Regions from separate parts of the Brevibacillus sp. AF8 genome, predicted to be linked through region 1. Evidence: riboswitches for the same ligand, from Rfam matches in the RefSeq annotation. Region 1 holds a riboswitch; each other region holds the start of a gene.
The links. Region 1 has a riboswitch for cyclic di-GMP ahead of yfmT (benzaldehyde dehydrogenase). Riboswitches for the same ligand answer to the same signal wherever they lie in the genome.
Positions count from the first base shown of each region.

Region 1 (8,304 bases):
CATCATGTTCTGACTGTTGCCCTGAATCGGAATGGTGAAAATGTAGGGCATCATATTGCGCTGACCTGTCATTTTATGGGCCCAATACGTGACACCATCGGAGAATCGAAATTCTTGTTTTTGGTGAATCGCGCCATTCAGGTGGTCAACAGTCTCTGTTTCTGTTGGTTTTTTCCATTCGTTTGCAGAAATATCGCTCGGAAAGAAACTACTTACGGCGATGGCCGTCATCAAAAGGAGCATTCTGCTGATTTTTCTGACCATGTCATCCCCCTATTCTATTAAAGGAGAACCGAAAGTCCTACTTTAAAATGAATATTTCGTAGTGATTATTATTTTTATAATAATCTGATAAATTAACCATAGGTGTCTACTTCTATTTCTCAGGAGGGAATTTATGGACAAGAAAGTACGCTACGTTGTTTCTACAGCACTCGTAATATCTCTGTTCACCAGCCCCTCAATCATCCATGCCAACCAAGCTGAACCACAAACCCACATTCCTTATTACGGAATAGGGCCAACCTATGTACAGCCTGCACAGATTGAGAGCTTGTTTCCCAAGCCAACTATCCAGTTTGGGACACCCGGCTTCCAAGAAGGAAAAGAAGCTTTTACGTCCCAGGAAGAAATGATGGCTTACATAAGCAAATTGGCTGCAGGCAACAAGGAAATCCAGCTGCTATCCATCGGTACATCCCTGGAAGGTCGCGATATCCCCCTGCTGTTATTCAGCAAAGACCACGGCAAGCTCAAACAAAACAAAGAGAAGCCACTCATCTGGCTACAGGCACAAATCCATGGAAATGAACCCGCATCCGGTGAATCTGCTCTTTTGATCGCCAAATGGCTGGCAGAAGGAAAACTTGGCGCCGATCTCTTGGATAAAGTAAACATTGCGATTGTTCCCCGCATCAATCCAGATGGCTCCTACCAGTTCAAACGCTACATCGCGACAGAGCTGGATGCCAACCGCGACTACATGAAGGTAGAATATCCAGAAGTGCAAGCGGTTCACCAAGCCATTAATGCCTATCAACCTGATGTGGTGCTTGACGCCCACGAATACGGCGTCTCTTCCAACCAGCTTCGCGATGTTGGAGAAAAAGGCGCGATCTCTTCCTACGATGTTCTGATCTCCTCTGCGAAAAACTTGAATATCCCCGCAAACCTGCGAAAAATGTCAGACAACCTGCTCTTGGCTGACGTTCAAAAAGCACTCGACAAGGAGCAGCTTTCTCATCACGCTTACTATACGCTGGCAAAAGGCAAGGACGGAAAAGTGACCGCAACAGAAGGCAGCACAGAGACAAGAATCGGACGCAATGCTCTTGGATTGAAAAACACATTGACGTTTTTGGTGGAGACACGCGGCATTGGCATTGGACGCGCCGATTTTGAGCGCCGTGTATTCAGCCAGGCCATGACTCACGCTGCTGTCATTCAATCAACAGCGGTCAACGCCAAAGCAATCAAGTCCGCCGTGATGCAAGCACGCGAAGAAATCACGGAAAAAGGCAAAAAGGCAAACGACAACGACAAACTCGTCATCCTGAGTGAGAATAAGCGCGTACCAGATCAGTCTCTCGAAGTGGTCGATCTAGCCACCGCAAAAAAAGTCTCTACCCCCATCGACTGGGTAAGCTCCACGGATGCCTATCCCATACTCGAACGCGAGCGCCCCACTGCCTACCTCATGCCTCCTGGCTACCATGACGTCGCGACCAAGCTGGAATTGCTCGGTGTTTCGGTAAGCAAGCTATCAAAAGAAACGACCATAGCGGTAGAAAGCTACACCATTTTGGAAAACAAGGTGAATACGATTTACGAGAATGGGCATTTCACCAACCAAGTGACTGCAAATGTAACAGAAACAACGAAAACCTTTCCTGCGGGTAGTTACGTGTTCAGCATGGCCCAGCCAAACGCGAACTTCATTGCGTTAGCCCTGGAACCGGAATCAGTGGACAGCTACGTCACGTTTAACTTCTTGCCCGTTGAAAAGGGCGATGAAGTCCCGGTGTATCGCTATATGCTGGAGCAACCGCTACCCACCACACAAAAGAATTAAAGGAAAAATTCCCCTCTCTAAAGTTAGACTCCTGAGAGGGGAATTTTGTTACATGTATGGGCTTACTTTATTTCAAACACTTCTTGGGCAAGCCCTGCCAGCTTTTGCGTATTGCCGCTCACTTCGACCATCGTCGCGGAAATTTCCTCTGTAGCGGCTGCCTGACTCTCCATGGTTTGATTGATCAGTTCAATCGAGTTTTGCAGAAGGGTTATCAAATCCCGGATGGAATCCGTGGTTTGCTTGATTTTGTCTGCATTCGCCCTGGAATCAGTCGCCATATTGCGAACCTCATTCGCAACGACAGCGAACCCACGCCCTGCATCTCCTACTCGCGCAGCCTCAATGCTCGCATTTAGTCCCAAAATGTTACTTTGATCAGCGATTTTTTTCACAGCGAGTGTAATTTGCTCGATCTCGGTCGTACTTTGGCTGACATCATTGGCTTGCTCTGAGATCGCCTTCATTTGCTCGTTCAAATTCCCGATCTGCACGGCCATCTCGTGTGTGGTGGCACTCACCTGCTCGACGACACTCGAGAGATTTGCAGCGATTTCATACAGCTCATTGGCTCGCTCCATACTCGAACCAATGCCGACACCGCCAATGACTTTTCCCGTGTGATCATGCAGGGGAATCGCCCGTGCGACGAGAGGGAAACCAAACAATTCCTTGGGGACCATCATCGCCTGCTTGGTGTTTTTTCGAATCGCGTTGGTGATCACATCTCCTTCCTGGAGTGGATCACCAGGCTTGACTTGCAGTGCAAATGTTTGGGCAGGTACATTGCACAATAGCTTTTCCGTGTCGTAGACCCCAATGGTAATGTCATCGGAGAGCAAATCATTTAAATAGGGGGCAACCTTGATGAAAGCCTCAAGCAGTTCTGCGTTTTTCCCCTTTTCGGAAGCTTCTGTTTCGTTCCATTCTTCGTATCCGTTCATGACCCTCTTCACCTCTATATTTTGCTGGCATTAGTACGGAAATTGACGCTTCTTGTGCTGAACCGAAATCCATTTCAGCGTAGTAAACTCTTCTAAGCTCCATTGACCATTCAATCGTCCCAACCCGGAGTGCTTTTCACCGCCGAACGCCACGATTGGCTCGTCATTGATCGTTCCATCGTTGATGTGAATCATGCCGGTCTCAATGCGCTTGGCCATCTCGGCACCTCTCTCCAGATCGCCGGTGTGAATTGCCCCGGACAACCCAAATGGTGTCTCGTTCGCCATGCGAATCGCTTCTTCCTCGGAAGCAAACGACATGATGCAAACAGCCGGACCAAACAGCTCTTTGGATGCAATCGACATGTCTGTGGTCACTCCTGTCAAAACAATCGGCTCGACCACGTTTCCTTTTACTTCCCCTTTCAGTGCAGGAACGGCTCCTTCGCGTATCGCCTCATCGATCGTTGCCATCAGATTGGCGACTTGCCGTTGATTGATGAGTGGACCGATTACCGTGTCAGGATCATTCGGGTCGCCTACCTTGAGTCCAGATACTTTTTCCACGTACAAATCGAGGAATTTATCGTATACATCTTGGTGAACCAGAACCCGGTTAGCTGACATGCAAATCTGACCTTGGTGGGTAAAACGGCTGAATACTGCTGCATTGACGGCATACTGGAGATCCGCATCCTCCAAAACGATCAGCGCACTATTGCCGCCCAGCTCCAAAATCGCCTTTTTGAAATGCTTCGCTGCCACCTGCGCGATATGGCTCCCAACTTGGCTAGACCCTGTAAACGAAAGGATGCGCGGAATCGGGTGGGAGACAAAACCATCGCCAATTTCAGCGATATCCGTCACTACGACGTTAACCAAGCCTTTGGGCAGACCTACTTCTTCAAAAATTTTCGCGATGAGAGTCCCACCCGTGATTGGCGTGTGCTCATGCGGTTTGAGGACGACACCGTTGCCCGCGCCAAGAGCTGGAGCCACAGACTTCATCGACAGATAGAAGGGGAAGTTGAACGGACTGATGACGCCGACAACTCCTGCGGGAATCCGATACAAGCGGTTTTCTTTTCCGTCTACGGGAGAAGGCAGAATTTTTCCTTCCATCCGCACTGGGAAGGTAGCCGCCTCGCGAATAATATCCTTCACAAGCCCGATCTCAAAAAACGCCTTCAATCGGGTTCCGCCCAATTCACGAATGATGATATGAATGATTTCTTCTTCATGCTCTTCGATATAGTGAACAGCACGCTCCAACATTCGGGATTTGGTATAAGCATTCACTTCGTCCCACTCTTTTTTCGCGTGGGCTGCCGCCTTGTAAGCCGCGTCGATATCCTCCAGATTTGCCATTTTGAATTCTGCGATGACTTCCCCATTGTAAGGGTTGATATCTTGCAATGTCTTCGCGCCCAGCCCGTCGCGCCACTCCCCATTGATGTACTGCTTGTCCAATGTTTGCAGGATTGACATGCTACAACCTCTCCCTTTTGTAAAGGTAATTGGCCCCTTTCGCATGAAAGGAGCCCTAAAACTAAAACAGTAAAATACACTGCTCGTTGGCAACCCGGCTGCCATCGTAACGTGTACATTAGGCCCGTGGCTTTGCGTCCCCACTTTTCAATGGGTTTGCCCATTCATAGCGAATGCCGATATGATGTTGTCGAAAAAAGGAAAGATATGGAGAATGATACTTTGATTATAGTACTCTATTCCTAATAGTCAAACGAAAACATGTAAATATTTCGTGAAAGGAAGTAACAAATATCAAAAAGCCCGCATCGCTTGGATACGGACTCCTGGTTCTTCTTCCTTATGCTCACAATAACGATTTGACATTCTTTACGCTCGTCGCGAGCATTTGCTCCGTCGCGTTGGCGTCCCTTATGTGCTTGGTCAAGCCTTCATTCAGCTCGTCCAGCAAACCCTTTGCATCACTTACCTGCTGGGACACATCATCAGCAAATCGCTTTTGATGCGCGATGATTTCCATCACACCCGACACTTCGACGTTCAGTACCTGGAAAGCGTTCACGATCTGATCTGTCTTCTGTGCAGCATCCTTGCTGATAGAAAGTCCATTTTTGATTGCACTGCTGCTTTTTTCACTGTTAGACAATGCTTCTTTTGTTTCTTCCTGAATCTTGCCAATCAATTCTGCAATCGTCTTGGTCGAGTTCGCTGTCATCTCGGCCAGCTTCCGTACCTCATCCGCTACGACGGCGAAGCCTCGGCCTTGTTCACCTGCACGTGCCGCTTCTATCGCTGCATTCAGGGCGAGAAGGTTGGTCTGATTCGCAATGTCGCTGATCACCTTGACGATGCTCGTAATTTCCGAAGAGCTCTCTTCCAAGCGGCTCATGGACTTGGACGTATGGACCGATTCTTTGTCGAGCAGGCTCATGACCTGCACAACGTCCGTCATCGCCTTCTTGCCTTCATCTGCACACGCTACCGATTGTTTACAGATGTCTGTCAGGCGCTCTCCTCGAACCGACAACTGGCTCGCAGATTCATCATCCCGCTCGTTAATGGCCTGGATATTATCTACGACACGCTTCATCCTTGTCACCAGTCGCACCATTTGATCGGATTCGGCGTTTATCGCCTGGTTTGAACTGAGGATCGCACCCATCTGTTCGTAAAGATCGCGAAGCTCATGTTTCCAAGCGTCTTGCTGTCCTGTCATTGTGGTTGTGGCTGTCGTCGCTGCTGTCTCTTTTTCTGCCAGGCCTTTGTCTTTTTTCCAAAACATCCGCTTCCCTCTCCTCTGTACCCATCAATTGTCACCTCGGCGGCTATATACGCGGGACTCGATTATTCCCGGATGTTGTTTCGCCAAGCTCAGCAAGTTTTCCAAGAAATAATAGTGACCCTCCAAGAGCTCCACGTCTTTACGCTCAAAATGCTTCGCCTGCAAATACTGCTGCATTTCCAAAGCATAGCGCTCCAGTTTATCGTGAAAATCGTTGGCACGAAGCATTTGCTCCACTTCTGGATATTCCGTTTTCAGGCGACTTAGCTCGCTGTATACACGCCCACCCTCCAGAATCATCTGGTAGGCCGTACGCTCAAGCGTAGCTGTCGTAGCTGCCTCCTGCTCCTCACGCTCCTCGCGCAAAGCTGCCAAGTACGTGATAAAATGGTAGACAGTTAAAAACAATGGTCCTAAAAATAGAATGATCCCTGCCTTGTACACATGCTGATTGGACAAATTGCTGATGAGCAGGAACAAGTGAAACAAGATCGCACCCAACCATACATAGATGATGATTTGGTGATTGATCTTCCCTGCCTTTTGGTGGCGTGAAAAGGCAAAGGTAAGTCCGAGCAGATAAAAGGCAAGCAATGTAAAGCTGGCAGAAAACAAAGCCATCTCCATATCGATCAGCCAATCTGCGTCGGCGGGTATTTCGATAAAGAATTCAAAAGCGAGCACCAGCAGTGAGAACAGCAACCCCATGATCCAAAACCGGCTTACTTCCGAGTCATTCCTCCGCCGGGAGCGGTAGCGTTTTACACGGGATCCTTCCATAATGCTCTCACCTCATTCTCTATGATTCGCCATGATTCTATCTTTTCCTTTCACATGGGGCCAAAATCTGACATCGGAGGCTGTTATGACAAAAAATTTACCGACACCATTTACCGAGCGCATGCAAACCTTGCTCGGGCACGATTTCGAGGCATTCGTTTCCTCCTATGATCAGCCTGTAACACACGGCTTACGGGTCAATCCGTTGAAGGTAGGGCGTGACGTTTTTTTGAAAATCTCGCCGTTTGCTCTGGAAGCAGTCCCTTGGTGCGAAAACGGATTTCACTACAAAGAGCCAGCTCGTCCCGGCAAGCATCCTTTTCACTCCGCCGGCATGTACTATTTACAGGAGCCAAGCGCGATGTCCGCTGCCGAAACACTCGGTGCCCAACCTGGTGAGCGCATCCTTGACCTATGTGCAGCGCCAGGAGGGAAATCGACGCAGCTTGCAGCGTTTTTGCGTGGACAAGGAATGCTTGTGGCAAACGAGATCCATCCTGTTCGAGCAAAAGCCTTGTCAGAAAATCTGGAGCGCTGCGGCGTTACCAATGCCGTCGTGACCAACGAAACGCCTGAACGTTTGCAAGAGCGATTCCCCCAGTTTTTTGACCGAATTTTGGTAGATGCTCCATGCTCTGGCGAAGGAATGTTCCGCAAGCTACCCGAAGCAATCGAAGACTGGAGTCCTGCAAAAGTAATGGAATGCCATGTCATGCAAGGTGATATTCTCGAGGCGGCCGCTGCAATGCTGAAGTCAGGCGGGACGTTGGTCTACTCCACCTGCACATTTGCTCCGTTGGAAAATGAGCAGTCCCTGGTTAACTTCCTGGACCGTCACCCGGAATTTGAGATCATCTCGCTGCCACATGCAGATTGCTTTTCTGCTGGCCAACCCGAGTGGGCGTCGCCACAAAACGAGCAGCTCACCCAGACAGCCAGATTGTGGCCGCATCGTCTACAGGGAGAAGGTCATTACCTCGCCAAGCTGCAAAAGAGCGAGAGCGCTGAGGTTCAAGAACCTTCCGGGAAGCGTAAAGAAAAGCGTGCGGCAAGATCAACTCCGACGGGTCGAAAAGAAGCACTGGCAGCCTGGCGTACGTTCGCAGTCGAAGCGCTCCCGGCGCTCTCCAAATCATTCGAAGATGAAGCTGCTTTTCTTTTATTTGGCGAGCAGCTCTACTACTCACCTGCTCCCGAGCTCGACTGGGACAAGCTCAAGGTCATGCGCGTCGGTCTGCACCTGGGAACCGTAAAAAAGAACAGATTTGAACCTGCACACGCCTTGGCGCTCGCCCTCTCTCCTTCGGAGGCAGCCCGTGTCGCTTCGTATGGCGCGGACGATCCTGAACTGTTGCGGTACCTAAAAGGAGAAGCGCTCACACGTGATGGGGAAAGCGGCTGGACGCTGGTTACTGTAGATGGATACTCCATCGGTTGGGGCAAGCAATCAGAGGGGCAACTCAAAAATCATTATCCAAAAGGTCTACGCTGGTTATAAGATTACATCAAAAATAAAAAAGCTCACAAAGCTACACGAAATGCATTCGTGACTGCTTGTGGGCTTTTCTCTTTTTTCTCATGATCGCCCTCTGCGGGGCGGACTGTCTACTACCGTCAACGAGCCATTTCTTATATAACGCAATATTTTTGAAACAGATATCCCTGTTGCATTGGCAATTTGCATCGCATTCGAATTCGGATAAGTTCTCACGTAATTGCGAATCATCTGGTAGTCTTGT
Region 1 covers NZ_JAGQDN010000023.1:25,408-33,711, forward strand. Annotated here, with positions in the region: gene KB186_RS23640 (hypothetical protein) at 1-264, opposite strand, end outside; gene KB186_RS23645 (M14 family metallopeptidase) at 398-2,071, shown strand; gene KB186_RS23650 (methyl-accepting chemotaxis protein) at 2,134-3,015, opposite strand; gene yfmT (benzaldehyde dehydrogenase) at 3,046-4,503, opposite strand; cyclic di-GMP riboswitch class I at 4,589-4,674, opposite strand; gene KB186_RS23660 (methyl-accepting chemotaxis protein) at 4,850-5,785, opposite strand; gene KB186_RS23665 (hypothetical protein) at 5,810-6,565, opposite strand; gene KB186_RS23670 (RsmF rRNA methyltransferase first C-terminal domain-containing protein) at 6,651-8,063, shown strand; gene KB186_RS23675 (hypothetical protein) at 8,142-8,304, opposite strand, start outside.

Region 2 (8,304 bases), on a different contig from region 1:
AGGCGGCGACGGAAAAAGGCAGCAAGCTTTTGAAAAAATAACAGAAACGAAATGATAGAGGAGCTGGCGAAATGAACATTTGTATGGCACATCGCGGGTGGTCAGGCAAAGCCCCGGAGAATACAATGACAGCGATTCGACTGGCTTTGGCAGAGCCAGCTATCAAAGCAATGGAAATTGATGTTCAACTGACGCGTGACGGTGTTCCGGTGCTGATTCATGACTTTACGCTGGAACGCACGACCAATGGCCGCGGTCTGGTCATGGACCATTCTTTGGCAGAACTGCGTGAGCTGGATGCAGGGAGCTGGTTTGGCGACAAGTTTGCGGGAGAGCGAATCCCTACACTAGAGGAAGTGCTGATCGCCGTAAAAGGTCGCTGCATGTTAAATATCGAGTTGAAAGCAACAAGTGACATGTACCCGGGTATCGCGGAAAAGGTACTCGCGCTTGTAGAAAAGCATGGAATGAAGCAAGAGGTGTGCCTGACTTCATTTGACCACGATTTGATTCGTCACGTTCGCATGCTCGATCAAGAAGTGCAGACAGGCCTGATTGTATATGGTCGCCCTGTACTCATGCTGGAACAGATGGAGGCGGCAGGTGCTACGATCCTCTCCATGGGTTATCCGTTCCTGAATAGAGAGCTAGCAGTAGCTGCTATTGAAAAAGGTTTCAAAGTCATCGCGTGGACGCTGGATGATCCGAAGCATATCCGCGAAGTTATTTCGTGGCATCCTCAGGTTCAAATTTGCACGAACCATCCTGACCGGATGTGGGAGTTTGTATAAGCACAAGCAGGAAAAAGCCGCCGAGCGACATACAAGGCGGCTTTCCTTTTTTTCTTGTTTGGACTATATCTTGAATTTGCTTACATGAGATTGCAGTTCTTCGGCTATTCTTGCCAAAGAAGTAGCTGATGAACTGACTTCTTCCATAGCTGCCAGCTGTTCTTCTGTGGCGGCCGACACGCTTTGTGTTCCGTCAGCAGAATTCTCCGCTACTTCTTCAATGACAGTGACCAATTCTACCACCTGTTTGGTGCCAAAAGACATTTGCTCGGAATAAGCTTTTACTTCTTGAATTTGGCTTGCCACCTGCGTGACAGCATCCTGGATCTGTTCGAAGGACTTGCCTGCATTGTTAACGACCGTAAGTCCGGTAGCGACCTCTTTGGTGCCCTGTTCCATCGAAAGGACAGCCTGGTTTGATTCGAGCTGAATCGTCGTAATCAACAGTTTGATCTGTTGCGCGGATTGTGCGGACTGCTCAGCCAATTTGCGCACTTCGTCTGCCACAACGGCGAATCCCCGTCCCTGTTCACCAGCTCTCGCCGCTTCAATCGCTGCGTTTAGCGCTAACAGATTTGTTTGTTCAGCTATGGCGGTGATGACTTGTACGATTTGTCCGATTTCCTGTGAGCTGTTTCCTAATCGTTTGACGATATCGGCAATGTTGCCGACCGTGTTCTCAATCGATTGCATTTGGCTGATAACGACCTGAAGGGCCTGATTGCCTTCCACTGCAATTTGGGAAGCCCCCAAAGCTGATTCGGCAGCTTGCTGTGCATTCGTGGCAACTTGCTGAGCCCCTGTCGATACGCCTTGAATTGCGGTGACACTTTCCTCTACACTCTTCACTTGTTTTTCCGCACCGTAAGCTACTTCCTGAATCGTTATGGCGATTTGCTCGGTAGCCTTGCTCGTATGGTCGGCGTTGACCGACAATTCTTCTGCGGAAGAAGCCAGATCTGAAGCTGTATCATTTACTTGTTGAATAATCGTTCGCAGGTTGAGCACCATTGTGTTTACTGATTGGGATAGCTGTCCAACCTCATCCTTGGTTCGAATTTGCAGGGGTTGTACAGTCAATTCACCCTCGGAAATGCGGTTAGCCACGGAGGCAACTGCCGCAATAGGGCGTGAGATTTGTCGGGAAACAGCGTATGCGATTGCGGTCACGACAGCGACAACAACGATGACAATGATCCTAACCATGGTAGTAACGGATGAAACCGCAGACGTTATGGACTCGACAGGGATATGCAGATACAATCCAAAGTTGGTCTTGGGAATGGGGGAGTAGGTGACAACGTATTCCTTGCCGTTGTCCGAGTAGCTGTATGAGCCCTTTTCCGTTTTTCCTGATTTAAGGATTTCCATTAATGGTTGCGGCAGAGCGGATTCCTCAAGGGGTTTTCCGATCAGATCCTGGGTAGGATGGTACTGAATTTGATCCTTGTTATCAACGAGAATCGGATAACCATCGTTGCCTACTTTCAAATCTTTGAGAAAGGTAGCTGTGAAGTCATCTACATTGACGAGCCCGGTCAAGACACCGAGCTTCTCATTGTTTTTCGTTTTTACAGGGGAAGCGACGATGATAGAGCGATTGCCGGTTGTCTTTGCAACAAGAACATCGGAGAAGCTGGGCTTGTCCTGCATACCGTCTTTGAAGAATTGACGCTCGCCAAGATTGATTCCAACGCTTTTGGGGAACGTATCAGCCGTTACTTTTCCATCGCTTGCGATAAACGTATTCCCGTCATACAGTTTCATTTCCTCGGTAAACTTGCGGATGAATTCGTTTTTTGCCGCGGAATCATCGGATTGAATATCCGAGGTGCGGGCTAAAATTTGAATTTCTGTCATACGCCGGTCCAGATATTGATCCATAGCTATGGCTGTACTGGAAGTAAGGTCAACATAGGATGATTTTTGTTTATCAATCAAAATGGATGAAAAGCTGTTCGTGATAAACAAAGAAACGGCAGTAAGTGGAATGACAGCCACGATGAGAAACCAAAGGATCATTTTGTTCCTGAGCTTGTTGAACAAAAACATAGGTTTTTCCACTCCTAATCCGTGAATGCAAAATAGAAACAGGTAGACTGCTGAGATTTACTCAGCAGTCTGACAAAATATTAATAGCCCATTGCAGCGCCTTCACCGCGAGGGTCAGCACCGCCAAATTTTACATTGGTTTGCGGGTCAATCAGGATTGCGCCGGACTGTCCCATCGCGTCGGTATAAGCTGCTTCCAGCTTTTCGACTGGATGCCCACGTTTAATGAGCTCGTCCAGGACTTCTTGAGGGATGCGGCTTTCCACCTTGAGATTGTTGGAAGCAGATCCCCAGTTGCGTCCATGCAGCCATCTTGGCGCTTCAATTGCGTCTTGCACGCTGAAACCAAAGTCGACAATACGTGTGACGAGAGCGGCTTGCGTTTGCGGCTGTCCTTCTCCCCCTTGTGTTCCGTAAAGGAGATAAGGCTTGTCCCCTTTGAAGAGCATCGCTGGGTTAATTGTGTGGAAGGTGCGTTTGCCTGGTTCCAAGTGATTGATGTGTTTGGAATCCAAAGAGAAATAACTTCCGCGGTTTTGCAAAAGGACACCCGTATCTTTCGCTACGATGCCGGAACCCCAGTCAAAATAGTGACTCTGAATGATGGACACGGCATTTCCATCTTTGTCGACGATCCCGAACCAGGTTGTATCGCCTTTTGGATCAAGCGGTTCTACGGATTTGGCTGCTTGCTTCATATCAATACGCGCAGCTAAATCTTTCCCGTGCTGCTTGGACAACAGCTCATCTACAGGGATATCCGCAAAGGCTGGGTCAGTCAGCCATTTGTCGCGGTCAGCAAAAGCCTGTTTGGTAGCTTCCACAATCGTGTGATAGTAATCGGGTGTTCCTTCACCCATGCTCTTGAGGTCAAAGTTATTCAAAACATTAAGAATGGAGAGTGATGCCATGCCTTGGGAGTTAGGCGGAACGTTGTATGCTTTGTATCCGCGGTAGTCTACCGTAATAGGATCTGCCCAAGTGGAGGTATGCTTTTCAAAATCTTTCAACGTGAGCAATCCGCCGTTGGCTTGCATGTCTGCTACGATTTTTTTAGCAACTTCTCCTTTATAAAAACCGTCAGCGCCTTTTTTTGCAATGATTCGCAAAGTATTGGCAAGGTCCTTTTGTTTGAGAATTTCGCCTGCTGCATAAGGATCGCCGTTGGGCTTCAGGAATGTTTTACGGAATCCATCAAAACGTTGAAGATTCTTCAAGTCATTGTCAGTTGGATCTGTCGCGTATTTTGTCCAATACACTTGGTTGGGGGAGACTGGATATCCGTTCTCAGCGTATCCAATGGCAGGCTCCAGCAGTCTGTTCCATTGAAGCTTGCTGTTGCCCATTTTTTTATGGGCGTAGTTGTACGCCTCCCACCAGCCGGAGACAACTCCAGGGACAGTGTTTGCCGATTCATAACCGCGGGACGGGATTTTTTCGTAGCCTTTGCCTTTGTAATAGTCGATGGTTGCCTTTTCGCCTGCACGACCACTGCCGTTCAGTGCCTTCAGCTCTTTTGTTTTGGCATTGTAGATGAGCCAGAAGTTATCTCCGCCAATGGTTGTGTAATGAGGGTAGACAACAGCTAAGGTGGAAGCGGCTGTAATAGCGGCATCTACTGCATTTCCACCGTCTTCCAATGTCTTCAGGGCCGCAGCCGTAGCCAGATAGTGAGGAGTCGTCACCATTGCGTTCGGTGACATCGATGTTGGACGGTTAGCAGCTTGTGCCCCAGAGAATGTTGATAGCCCGATGACAGCAGTCAGCGCGACGGTCGAGAGTTTCTTCAAGAATGACATTCCTATGAAACCTCCTTCATGATGAATAGATTAACGATTTCATTAAACCGGCTATCCGCTGTTGCCTCACCTCCTTTAAAAGTTAAAAATACACAAACATACAAAAATAGACAAAAATAGACATTGTACGCGCAAAAAAAGACCAATGATATAGGATCATTGGTCTCGTCCTACATCAATACTTCGGTAGCTGGCAAGCGTGTCCGCTGTTGCGGAGGTAGCCCCTGTAGCTTTGCGTCGCCGGATTTCCCCGGGTATGCCGTTTCGATATCAATGGGTGAAACATAAAATGACATGACACAAATAGTGATTCGATCGTTGTGGGAAAATGTTCCTAAAAGTCCGTTTGCCAATAATATAGACTATTTACCATTTGTGGTAAATAAGAAAAAATATTTTAATCCAGAAAAATAGTCAGGAATGCTATAGGAAAGGTTGTTTTTCGCATACATTCACACACCTCCTGGGGCAGAACTGCTTATGATGATAAAAAGGCACATTCGCCAAGGAGTGAAACAAAGACCATGATGCATCCCGATACAGAATTGCGCTATATCAACGATGAGATCGGGTACGGTGTGTTTGCGACAAGGTTTATCCCAAAAGGAACGATTGTATGGGCACAGGATGATTTGGATCAGGTATTGGACCCTGCATTTGTGGAAAGACTTGACTCATTACGAAAACAGGACGTACAAAAATATTCGTTTAAGAACCAGTTCGGAAAGTACATTCTTTGCTGGGATAAGGCAAGGTACGTGAACCACAGCTTTCATGCGAATTGTGTGCCGACCATGTATGATATAGAATTGGCAGCACGGGATATTTTACCGGGCGAAGAGCTGACCGATGATTACGGAACGTTAAATTTGGATGAACCTTTTGATTGTTTGCCCGAGTCTGACACGGAACGCTCCCGCGTAATGCCTGATGATTTGCTTCGGTATTACCCGCAGTGGGATCGGATTGCAGCGGAAGCATTCCAACGTTTCAATCATGTTGAACAGCCTTTGCAACATCTGATTTCCCCGAAGCATCTCGAAACGATTCGTGGAATCACAGAGCAGCGCTTAGCCATTGATTCTGTCGTTCACCTGTATTGCAGGTCACAATGGCAAACGAGGCAGCAATGGGAGACGTGAGCGGGTCGGTCAACGACCCGATTTTGTTGAACTCTGGGTAGAGAATCAGTATTATGGAATGTAAAGGTGAAGTGAAAGGTTGATTTCATTGGAAAACAAGGTAGCGGCATCCAATTTTATCCGCAATATCATGATTGATGACTTGCAAGAGGGCAAAGTAAAGGAAATCATTACCCGCTTTCCCCCAGAACCGAACGGGTATCTCCATATTGGACATGCAAAAGCGATCTGCCTCAACTTTGAGTTGGCTCGAGAATTCTCCGGCAAGGCCAACCTGCGTTTTGACGATACGAACCCGGTGAAGGAAGACATCGAATACGTAGAGGCCATCAAAAGGGACGTTCAATGGCTTGGCTTCGAATGGGACGGGTTGTTTTTTGCATCTGATTACTTTGAAGAGATGTACAACCGTGCGGTGCTGTTGATTAAAAAAGGTCTGGCTTACGTAGACGATCTTTCTCCAGAAGATATGCGGAAAATGCGCGGAACATGGACAGAGCCAGGCACAGATAGTCCGTTCCGCAGCCGGTCAGTGGAGGAAAACCTGGATCTGTTTGCACGTATGCGCCAAGGGGAATTCAAGGACGGAGAAAAGGTGCTGCGTGCGAAAATCGACATGGCTTCTCAAAACTTCAACATGCGTGATCCGGTTCTGTATCGGATCTCCCATGCAACGCATCACAACACAGGCGACAAATGGTGCATCTACCCGATGTACGACTTCGCTCATCCGTTGGAGGATGCCATTGAGGGCGTGACACATTCTCTGTGCTCACTGGAATTCGAAGATCATCGCCCGTTGTACGATTGGGTAGTCCGCGAGTGCGAAATGGAGAATGTGCCTCACCAGTACGAATTTGCTCGCTTGAACCTGACGAACACCGTTATGAGTAAACGCAAGCTGAAACAGCTTGTCGATGAGAATGTAGTAGACGGCTGGGATGACCCGCGCATGCCAACCATCGCAGGCTTCCGTCGTCGCGGCTATACACCGGAAGCAATTCGTACATTCGCCCGTGAAGTAGGGGTAGCGCGCGCGAACAGCACCGTTGACGAGAAAATGCTGGAGTACTTCATCCGCGAGGATTTGAAACTGAAGGCACCACGTACGATGGCTGTATTGAATCCATTGAAGGTCGTCATCACGAACTATCCGGAAGGACAAGTCGAGATGCTCGAAGCGGAGATCAATCCAGAGAACCCAGAGATGGGCAATCGTCAAATTCCGTTCTCCCGCGAAATCTACATTGAGCAGGACGATTTCATGGAAAACCCGCCGAGCAAGTATTTCCGCCTGTTCCCGGGAAATGAAGTGCGTCTGAAGCACGCGTACTTTATTAAATGCAATGACGTCGTGAAGGATGCAGACGGCAACGTGATCGAGATCCATTGCACCTATGACCCTGAGACGAAGAGCGGCAGTGGTTTTACTGGTCGCAAGGTAAAAGGGACGATCCACTGGGTGGATGCGACCAATGCGGTTCCTGCTGAATTCCGTTTGTACGAGCCATTGATTATGGATGATGAAGATGCAGAGGGTACATTCCTCGACAACGTTAACCCGAATTCATTGGAAGTGCTGCAAGGCTATGTGGAGCCAAATATGAAAGAAACCAAGCCACAAGACAAGTATCAATTTTTCCGTCATGGCTATTTCAATGTCGATCCGAAGCATACGACTGATGATAAGCTCGTATTCAACCGGATTGTATCGTTGAAGAGTTCCTTTGAACTGCCAAAAGCATAGGAAATACTCATATAAATCAAGCGCTGCTGTGCATGGAGATCCCGTGTGCAGCAACGCTTTTTTCTTTCGTGATTATAAATCGGCGTGTATAATTATTCTGTTACAAAAAGGGGGACAGGCAGTGAACGGGAGAGCAGAACTAACACGTAGTTTGAAGTTGCGGCATATTGTCGTAATTGGACTGGGCTACATGGCCCCGATGGCCGTTTTTGACACCTTTGGCATTGTTTCTGGAGAAACGGGGGGGCACGTTCCTGCTGCTTATGCAGTCACACTTCTTGCGATCCTGTTTACGGCGGCAAGCTACGGTAAGATGGTACGGTTATTCCCTTCAGCAGGGACTGCGTATACGTATACGCAGCAAACGATCCATCCCTACGCAGGATTTTTGGTAGGCTGGGCATCCTTGCTGGATTATTTGTTTTTACCGATGATTAACGCCTTGTTGACGGGGGTATACCTATCATCCGTGTTTCCTGATGTGTCGACAGCGTGGTGGATTATTGGCTTCATTGTTTTGGTGACGGGGCTAAACGTATTTCGCGTAACCGTAACTGCATCCGTCAACTCGATTTTGGTGCTGTTTCAGGTCGTGGTCGTCTTGTTGTTTGCAGGATTGGCAATCCGTGGTCTTATGCATGGTGACGGTCTTGGGCAAGTATTCAATCTGCGACCATTTGTGTCACCGGATATGTCTGTCATTGCACTGCTTTCCGGTGCGTCGATTCTTTGCTTTTCCTTCCTGGGCTTTGATGCAGTAACCACACTCACAG
Region 2 covers NZ_JAGQDN010000010.1:48,602-56,905, forward strand. Annotated here, with positions in the region: gene KB186_RS14795 (ABC transporter substrate-binding protein) at 1-41, shown strand, start outside; gene KB186_RS14800 (glycerophosphodiester phosphodiesterase) at 72-791, shown strand; gene KB186_RS14805 (methyl-accepting chemotaxis protein) at 855-2,843, opposite strand; gene ggt (gamma-glutamyltransferase) at 2,924-4,642, opposite strand; cyclic di-GMP riboswitch class I at 4,825-4,913, opposite strand; gene KB186_RS14815 (SET domain-containing protein) at 5,167-5,784, shown strand; gene KB186_RS14820 (glutamine--tRNA ligase/YqeY domain fusion protein) at 5,864-7,531, shown strand; gene KB186_RS14825 (APC family permease) at 7,653-8,304, shown strand, end outside.
Region 2: linked by a shared signal. The riboswitch ahead of ggt (gamma-glutamyltransferase) and the one ahead of yfmT (benzaldehyde dehydrogenase) in region 1 are both predicted to bind cyclic di-GMP.

Region 3 (8,304 bases), on a different contig from region 1:
ATTTTTCCTTGATGAACCAAGTGCGGGAGGTGCGACCGAAGGATTTTCTCGTGAGAGTCCAGCCCGGTGTCACGCGCACTCAGCTCAATAAAGAATTGAAAAAGCACGGATTGTTTTTCTCCGTCGATCCTGGCGCAGACGCGACTTTGGGTGGGATGGCTGCCACAAACGCCAGTGGAACAACCTCTGTTCGCTATGGTGTGATGCGTGATCAGGTGCGCGATCTGGAAGTGGTGACGGCGGACGGACGTATCATCCGTACAGGGAGCATGACAGCCAAATCCTCCTCAGGCTACCATCTTACGGGGCTGTTTGTCGGGTCGGAGGGAACGCTTGGTGTATTCACAGAGCTGACCTTGCGTGTTTACGGCATCCCTGAGGCGACAACGGCAGCGCGTGCCAGCTTCCCTTCTGTTCAGGATGCTGTCGATACCGTCGTAGATATTCTCGGTGCGGGTATTCAAGTGGCGCGAATCGAGTTGGTTGATGAACGTTCCATCCAACAAGTGAATCTGTACAAGGAAACGAGCTACCCGGAAGCACCGACGCTGTTTATCGAGTTCCATGGCAGTGAACAAGGGCTCGCGTATGATATCGACTTTGCGAAGAGCATCGCCGATGGACATGGCTGCACGCAGTTTCTTTTTGAAACAGATTCGAAGGCGCGGACGCAGCTCTGGGACGCTCGTCATAACCTGGCGTATGCCTTCCTGCACAAATCCCCCGGGAAAAAGCTGATGGTAACAGATGTTTGCTTGCCGATTTCCGAGCTGGCAGGAGCTGTTGTGGACGCCCGGCAAGCCATTGATCGCGCTGGGCTGGATGGAGCGATTGCAGGGCATGTCGGGGATGGGAACTATCACGCTATCCTGATGATCGACCTGAATGACCCCGAAGAAGTGGCGCGTGCCGAGGAAGTAAATGCCCATCTGGTGGAGTACGCATTGAGTCGGGGAGGAACCTGCACAGGCGAACATGGTGTGGGTGTGGGGAAAATCAAATACCAGCGCAAGGAACACGGAGAAGCACTCGACGTCATGCAAGCCATGAAGCAAGTGCTGGACCCAAACGGTATTTTGAATCCGGGGAAAATTTTCGGGAAATAACAGAGGGCCTGCATTCTGAACGTTTGTCGGAATGTGGGCTTTTTCTTTTGCGTAATGTGTCGAAGAGGAGAGGAGAAAGGATGATTATGCAGAATGTAGAAGATTGGTAACTGGTGCATTACATTCTGGTGTGGCAGGGAGGCAAAAATGAAGTCTATTGTTGAAATTGCCAAGATTGCAGGTATCGAAGAACAGTATTTGGAGCTATACGGAAAATATAAAGCCAAATTATCAGATGAGCTATGGGAGCAAGTGAAGGATCGCCCTGATGGCAAACTGATTCTTGTTACAGCGATGAACCCTAACCCGGCGGGAGCAGGTAAGACACTCACGACGATTGGTTTGTCACAAGCATTAAATTATCTCGGGAAGAAAACAATGGCAGCGCTTCGCGAGCCGTCCTTGGGTCCTTGCATGGGGATCAAAGGAGGCGCAACCGGAAGCGGCCAAGCACAAATTCTCCCGGCTGACGAAATTAACCTGCATTTTACAGGGGACATTCATGCGATTACAGCTGCACATAACTTGTTGGCAGCGATGATCGACAATCATATTTTCCACGGCAATCCGCGTGGGCTCAATCCAAAGAAAATCGTCTGGAAACGAGCCATGGACATGAACGACCGTGCACTGCGTAACATCGTGGTTGGTCTGGGTGACGGCAACGGGATGACGCGTGAAGATGGCTTCATGATTACAACCGCTTCGGAAATCATGGCGATCTTATGCCTGAGTGAGAATCTGGCGGACTTGCGCGAGCGATTGAACCAGATCATTATTGGCTACGATTTCGATGATCAGCCTGTACGGGCAGAGGAAATCAACGCGGTCGATGCGATGTGTGTTCTCTTGAAGGAAGCCATCAAGCCCAATCTCGTACAGACAATCGAAGGAACTCCGGTCATCATTCACGGAGGACCTTTTGCCAATATCGCGCATGGGTGCAGCAGCGTGATCGGAACCAAGATGGCTTTGAAGCTGGCAGATTACGTCGTAACAGAGGCTGGCTTTGGTGCCGACCTGGGGGCCGAAAAGTTTTTTGACATCAAGTGCAGAAAAGCAGGTCTGACTCCATCGGCTGCTGTCGTGGTCATTACAGTTCGCTCGTTGAAATACAACGGCGGGGTAAAAGTACCTGATCTGGCAGAGGAGAACTTGTCTGCTCTGGAGAAAGGCTTCGAAAACGTCAAGCGCCATCTGGAAAACCTGCAAAAGTTCGGTGTGCCAGCAGTGGTGGCGATCAATCATTTTGCGACAGATACCCAGGCAGAGGTGGATGCAGTCATTGCGCTGTGCCAAGCGGCCGGAGCCGAAGCGGCGCTGTCCAAAGTATGGGCAGAAGGCGGAGCAGGTGGTGTCGAGCTTGCTGAAAAAGTGACTCGTGCAGCAGAGCGGCCTTCATCCTTCCGATTCTTGTATGAAGATAACCTCAGCATAAAAGACAAGATTGAGACAGTCGTAAAAGAAGTATACGGTGGATCAGGGGTTGTCTTTTCGCCGCTGGCATTAAAAACGATCCAAAAGGTAGAAGAAATGGGCATGTCCCATCTGCCTGTGTGCATGGCGAAAACACCTTACTCCTTTACGGACCGCGCTGATCTGTTGGGAGCACCTGTTGACTTCACGATCCAAGTGAGTGAAGTGCGCATATCAGCAGGAGCTGGTTTTATTGTGGCACTGACCGGTAGCTTGGTTACCATGCCAGGCCTCCCGAAAAAGCCGGCTGCTGAATCGTTATATGTAGACGAGGATGGCCAAGTGATCGGATTAAGCTAGTCAAAAAGTTTGACAAAAAGCTGACAACTGTAAAAGGTTGTCAGCTTTTTTTGTATTTTTGAGGTTTATTATCGGAAAGTTATGGGAAAAGAAAGGTGAGATTGAAAAATGTGAACTTAATTGAAAAACAACAAGGAATGACAAAGGCAAACTTGCTGAAAGGCAGGGACGCAAAGCCACGGGTCTAAGGTCGAGAGTCAAGTGACTTTCGCAGCTAGGACAGCCGGGTTGCCATACCGTAGTCATGATGGGCTGTCGGTGGGCAGTCTTTTTTTTGTTGAAAAAAGAGAAGGGAGAAGGGATTCGGTATGAAAAATAGTTTGAAGAATAAGCTAATTATCGTTTTGTGCCTGCTGTTGTTGATAAGTTTGGGTACGGTTTGCGGTGCAAGCTATTGGAGTGCTTCCAATCTTTTGGCAGACAGTCTGGACAAAGAAGCTGAGTTGTCAGCTAACAATCTCTCGATTCGTATCGATGGTTTCTTTAAAGAAAAAATTGAAATTGTAAGAGCAGTGGGAGGGTTGATGTCGGCTGATCAAAATGCCGAGTATGACCTGAAACTCATTCAAGAGGCCCAAAAGAAAAACCCCGAGTTTGAGACGTTCTTCTTTTCGCATGATTTAAGCGGAAAGAATGTGATCAATTTCAAGGGTGAAGTGACTGATATCTCGGATCGTCCGCACATTAAGGAAGCCAGCAAAGGGGAAGGAAAGGTTGTTGTCTCAGAGCCAGTTGTTTCGAAGCGCACAGGGAATAACATCGTGACCCTTGTCGTTCCATTGATGAAGGACAATCGTCAATACGGTTATATCGGTTCTACGATTCCTATCAATGAGATCCAAAAAAAGGTGTCCGAAGAGAAATTTGGTCAATCAGGCTACGCCTTTTTAGTAAGCAAAACAGGAACATTTATTTATCATCCGAACAGCGAGTTCATTCTGAAGGAATCGATTCTCAATATGGGTATTCTTGAACTTCAGACTGGCTTTGAAGACATCAAGCAAGGGAAGCATGGAATTGCCCAATATAATTACGAGAATACAGAGCGATTTGCTTCGTATGCTCCTACCAATTTGAACTGGGGTATATACATCACTGCACCTGTAGCAGAGCTGCATGCCCCTGTCGATCAACTGTCAGTTCGATTGATGGTTATTTCCCTCATCGTATTGGCAATTGGGGTTGTCCTCGTTTATTTCTTGGCTGTACGCATGGTGAAACCAATTGAGCGTCTGAATCACGCCGTAAATGTAGTGGCGCAGGGCAACTTGAAAGAGACCGTAACGGTTGACGGAAAAGACGAGATTGCGGTTCTGTCCCGTGACTTTAACCAGACGGTATCGCACTTGAAAAATTTGATTGAAGACGTATCACTGTCGTCTGATCAAGTACAGCGTTTTAGTCAGGAAGTATCTGAAGGTATTAAGCAGGCGACAGAAAACATCAACCAAATCGGCTTGTCTATCGCACAGATTTCTGAGGGAGCAGAGGCGCAGGCAGCCAGCTCGCAGGAAGTCGCATTGTCGATGACTGACATGGCAGCAGGCATAGTGAAAATCGCGGAGACGTCTGCACATGTTTCTGAGGCTGCCCAGATAGCAACAGAGCAGGCAGAACAAGGAACTGCTGTGGTAGAGCAGGCAGTTCTCCAGATGGGAAGCATTGGCGAGGGAACATCGAAGGCGACAGTAGCCATTGAACAGCTCAACAATCGCTCCAAAGAAATCGAAGGCATTCTTGATACGATCAGTCAATTGACCTCACAAATTAATTTGCTTGCCTTGAACGCTTCGATTGAGGCGGCACGTGCAGGCGAGCATGGACGTGGATTTGCTGTAGTTGCCGGTGAAGTAAAAAAACTGGCGAACCAATCCGAGGAATCCGCATCCAAAATCGCGATGCTGATCGGGGAAATCCAACAGGATACTCGTCACGCAGTAGAGGTCATGACAGCGGGCAACCAAAACGCACAGCAAGGTATCCAATTGGTCGAAGAGGTTCGCGAAATCTTTGGGCATATTTTGGAATCTTCCCGGAACGTTGCTGCGCACATTTTGGAAGTATCCGCCGCATCTGAACAAATGTCAGCAGGCTCCCAACAGGTGAGTGCTTCTGTAGATGAAATGCATAACATTGCAAAACATGCTTCACTCGACGCGCAAACAGTGGCAAAGGCAACCGAAGAGCAGCTTCAAGCCATCCAGGAAATTGGCCAGTCTGTCGAGCATTTGAATGCAGTGGCAGAAGAATTACAACAAGGAATCGGCAGGTTTACTGTATAAGAAGCAGCTCTACAGGTTGTAAGTCCTCTTCTTTGAAAGGGGGGATGCCATTAGGGGATGATGGAGTTTGTTTCTACTAACTAAATTCATTACCGTTTAACAGGAGGAGAACCCAGATGAAAAAATTCACAAAAACAATCTTGGCGAGCACACTCGCTGCAACTATGCTCATGACATCAGGAACAGGTGCTTTTGCCGCAACAGCGGTTAAGCCTGTCCAAACCGTAGCTGCTGAAGCTGCTAAAAAACCGCAAGCGAAAAAGTTTGAGTCTCGTTTGGACGAAATCATTGCGAGAGGCTATATCCTCGTAGGTACTCCAGGTGACTACAAACCGTTTACATATTTGAATCCGAAAACAAACCAATTCGAAGGTTACGATATCGATGCGATGAAAGAATTCGCAAAAAGCCTGGGAGTAGAGGCGCGTTTTGTTCAAACATCCTGGCCGACACTGATGGACGATCTGTTGGCAAATAAATTCGATATTGCTGTCGGAGGCGTTACCCGCAACACAGACCGCCAGAAAAAAGCACACATGAGCGATCCTTATATTATGTTCGGTAAAGCTCCGCTCATCCGTGCAGAAGACAAGGACAAGTACAAGAGTGTAGCAGACATCAATAAACCAGAGGTGCGCATTGGTGTGAATCCAGGAGGCACCAACGAAAAATTCGTTCGTGAGCACCTGACAAAAGCAACTGTGACTGTTGAACAAAACAACCTCGACATTCCTGGTCTGGTAGCAAGCGGTAAGTACGATGTGATGATCACAGATACGCTGGAAGCGCTTGTATATTCCAAAGCAGACTCCCGCCTGTATGCCGCTCTGACTGACAACCCATTCACCAAGAGTGAAAAAGCGTACATGATTCACCGCGGAGACACAATCTTCGCTAACTACTTGGATCTTTGGATGGACGAAATGAAACTGCAAGGGAAGTTTGATGAGCTTTACAACAAATGGGTAAAATAATTCGATAACAGACGAGCAGCCTGATTCTGGGCTGCTTTGTTATTTTTACAAGATTCATTACCAAAAAATCAAACAATTTGGGTCTATAAGCTGTTTGCTTTTTCAGTCATTGCATGGTACGATTACAGCTATGTTCTTTAGGGCGCTACGTACAATCGGGATAAAAGGGCATGTTCCGGATCGTAAGGAATAGTGCCCTTTTTTTTGAGAATTTTATAGATGAAGGTATTGATAAAGGAGACTGACATTCATTGGCGACTTTTAATGATTTTGGCTTACACCACTCCATTGTTAGAGCGTTGAGCAACATGGGCTTCGAAGAGGCTACAGCTATTCAGGATCAAACGGTTCCTGTAGCACTGCAAGGTCGTGACCTGATTGGTCAAGCACAAACTGGTACAGGTAAAACGGCTGCATTTGGTATTCCGCTGATTGAACGCATGGATGAAACAAGCGGAAATATTCAAGGGGTTGTATTGACCCCAACTCGTGAGCTGGCTGTTCAGGTTGCAGAAGAGATTAATAAAATTGCCCAATTTAAAAACATCTCTGCCCTGCCAATCTACGGTGGTCAAGACATCACGCGTCAAATCAAGGCGTTGAAAAAACGCCCGCAAATCATCGTAGCAACACCTGGTCGTTTCATGGACCACATGAGAAGAAGAACGATTCGTCTGGATGCCATCGAGGTAGTTGTTTTGGACGAAGCGGATGAAATGCTGAACATGGGTTTCATCGACGACATTAAGGAAATCTTGAAAGAGGTTCCAGAAAGTCGACAAACCCTGCTGTTCTCCGCAACGATGCCGAGAGCGATTCAGGAAATCGCCCAGCAGTTCATGAACGAACCAACCATCATTCAAGTGAAAGCAAAAGAAGTAACCGTACCAAACATCGAACAGCAATATATGGAAATGGCAGAAAGACAAAAGTTCGATGTTCTGTGCCGTTTGCTGGATATTCATTCGCCTGAGCTGGCTATCGTATTCGGTAGAACCAAGCGCAGAGTAGATGAGCTGTCCGAAGCTCTGACCAAGCGCGGTTATGGAGCAGAAGGTATCCACGGAGACCTGAACCAAGCAAAACGCGACAGCGTACTGCGCAAGTTCAAGGAAGGTACAATCGAGGTATTGGTGGCGACCGACGTAGCAGCCCGCGGTCTGGATATCAGCGGTGTTACACACGTCTTCAACTTTGACATTCCACAAGACTCCGAAAGCTACGTTCACCGTATCGGTAGAACGGGACGTGCTGGTAAAACGGGTCTCGCGATCACATTTGTTACTTCCCGTGAAATCGACCATTTGCGTCTGATTGAGCGTACAACCAAGCGTCGCATGGAGCGTCGTGCTGTTCCTTCGATGGCAGAAGCTCTGGAAGGTCAACAAAAAATGACAGTAGACAAAATCTTGGAAGCGTCTGGAAGAGATGATCTGTCTGCTTACAAAACATTGGCAGAACAATTGCTGGAGGATGTTGATTCTGTAACGCTGGTATCTGCAGCACTCAAGCTGTTGACCAAAGAGCCGGATACAACACCTGTTCGCCTGACAGAAGAAGCTCCTCTTCGCGTAGGGAAGAAAAAGCTGCCTCCAAAAGGAAAAGGTGGCTTCGGTTCGGGTTCCGGTTTTGGTGGAAAGCGTCCATCTCGCCCACGCAACGGCGAATATCGTCCTCGCGGCGGCGAATCTCGTCCACGCAGTGGCGACTCCCGTCCACGCAGCGGTGACTCCCGTCCACGTGGCGAATCTCGTCCACCACGCAGCTAGGAATCGAACGGTATTGCAAGCAAAGACTGGTGTGCACATACATGTGCGCATCGGTCTTTTTTCGTGTTGACTGCCCGCGAATAGTTAGGAGAATCCGTGACAAACTAGGGGTGTTTTGGCACGAATTTTCGCGCAGGGATTGGGAGGCGGATATGGGTACATGCAGGTGTAAGGAAAAGGCTTCTGCAGCAGGGCAGAGGTCTTTTTCCTGTGGGCAATTAAGTTTTGGCAACAATGAGTCAGACAAATTCGCGCTTTGATTTTGTTGTTAGCCCTTATGAAAACGCTTTATATTTGAGGTGTACACATTACCTTTTTAATCATGTCAACATCTCATAAATAGGGGTAAAGGAGGGTGCAGTATGGAGAGCGTGGAAACCAAAAACTCTTCGGGTGG
Region 3 covers NZ_JAGQDN010000018.1:30,075-38,378, reverse strand. Annotated here, with positions in the region: gene KB186_RS20770 (FAD-binding oxidoreductase) at 1-1,106, shown strand, start outside; gene KB186_RS20765 (formate--tetrahydrofolate ligase) at 1,254-2,882, shown strand; cyclic di-GMP riboswitch class I at 3,018-3,118, shown strand; gene KB186_RS20760 (methyl-accepting chemotaxis protein) at 3,191-5,164, shown strand; gene KB186_RS20755 (transporter substrate-binding domain-containing protein) at 5,281-6,138, shown strand; gene cshA (degradosome RNA helicase CshA) at 6,390-7,907, shown strand; gene KB186_RS20745 (PTS mannitol transporter subunit IIBC) at 8,270-8,304, shown strand, end outside.
Region 3: linked by a shared signal. The riboswitch ahead of KB186_RS20760 (methyl-accepting chemotaxis protein) and the one ahead of yfmT (benzaldehyde dehydrogenase) in region 1 are both predicted to bind cyclic di-GMP.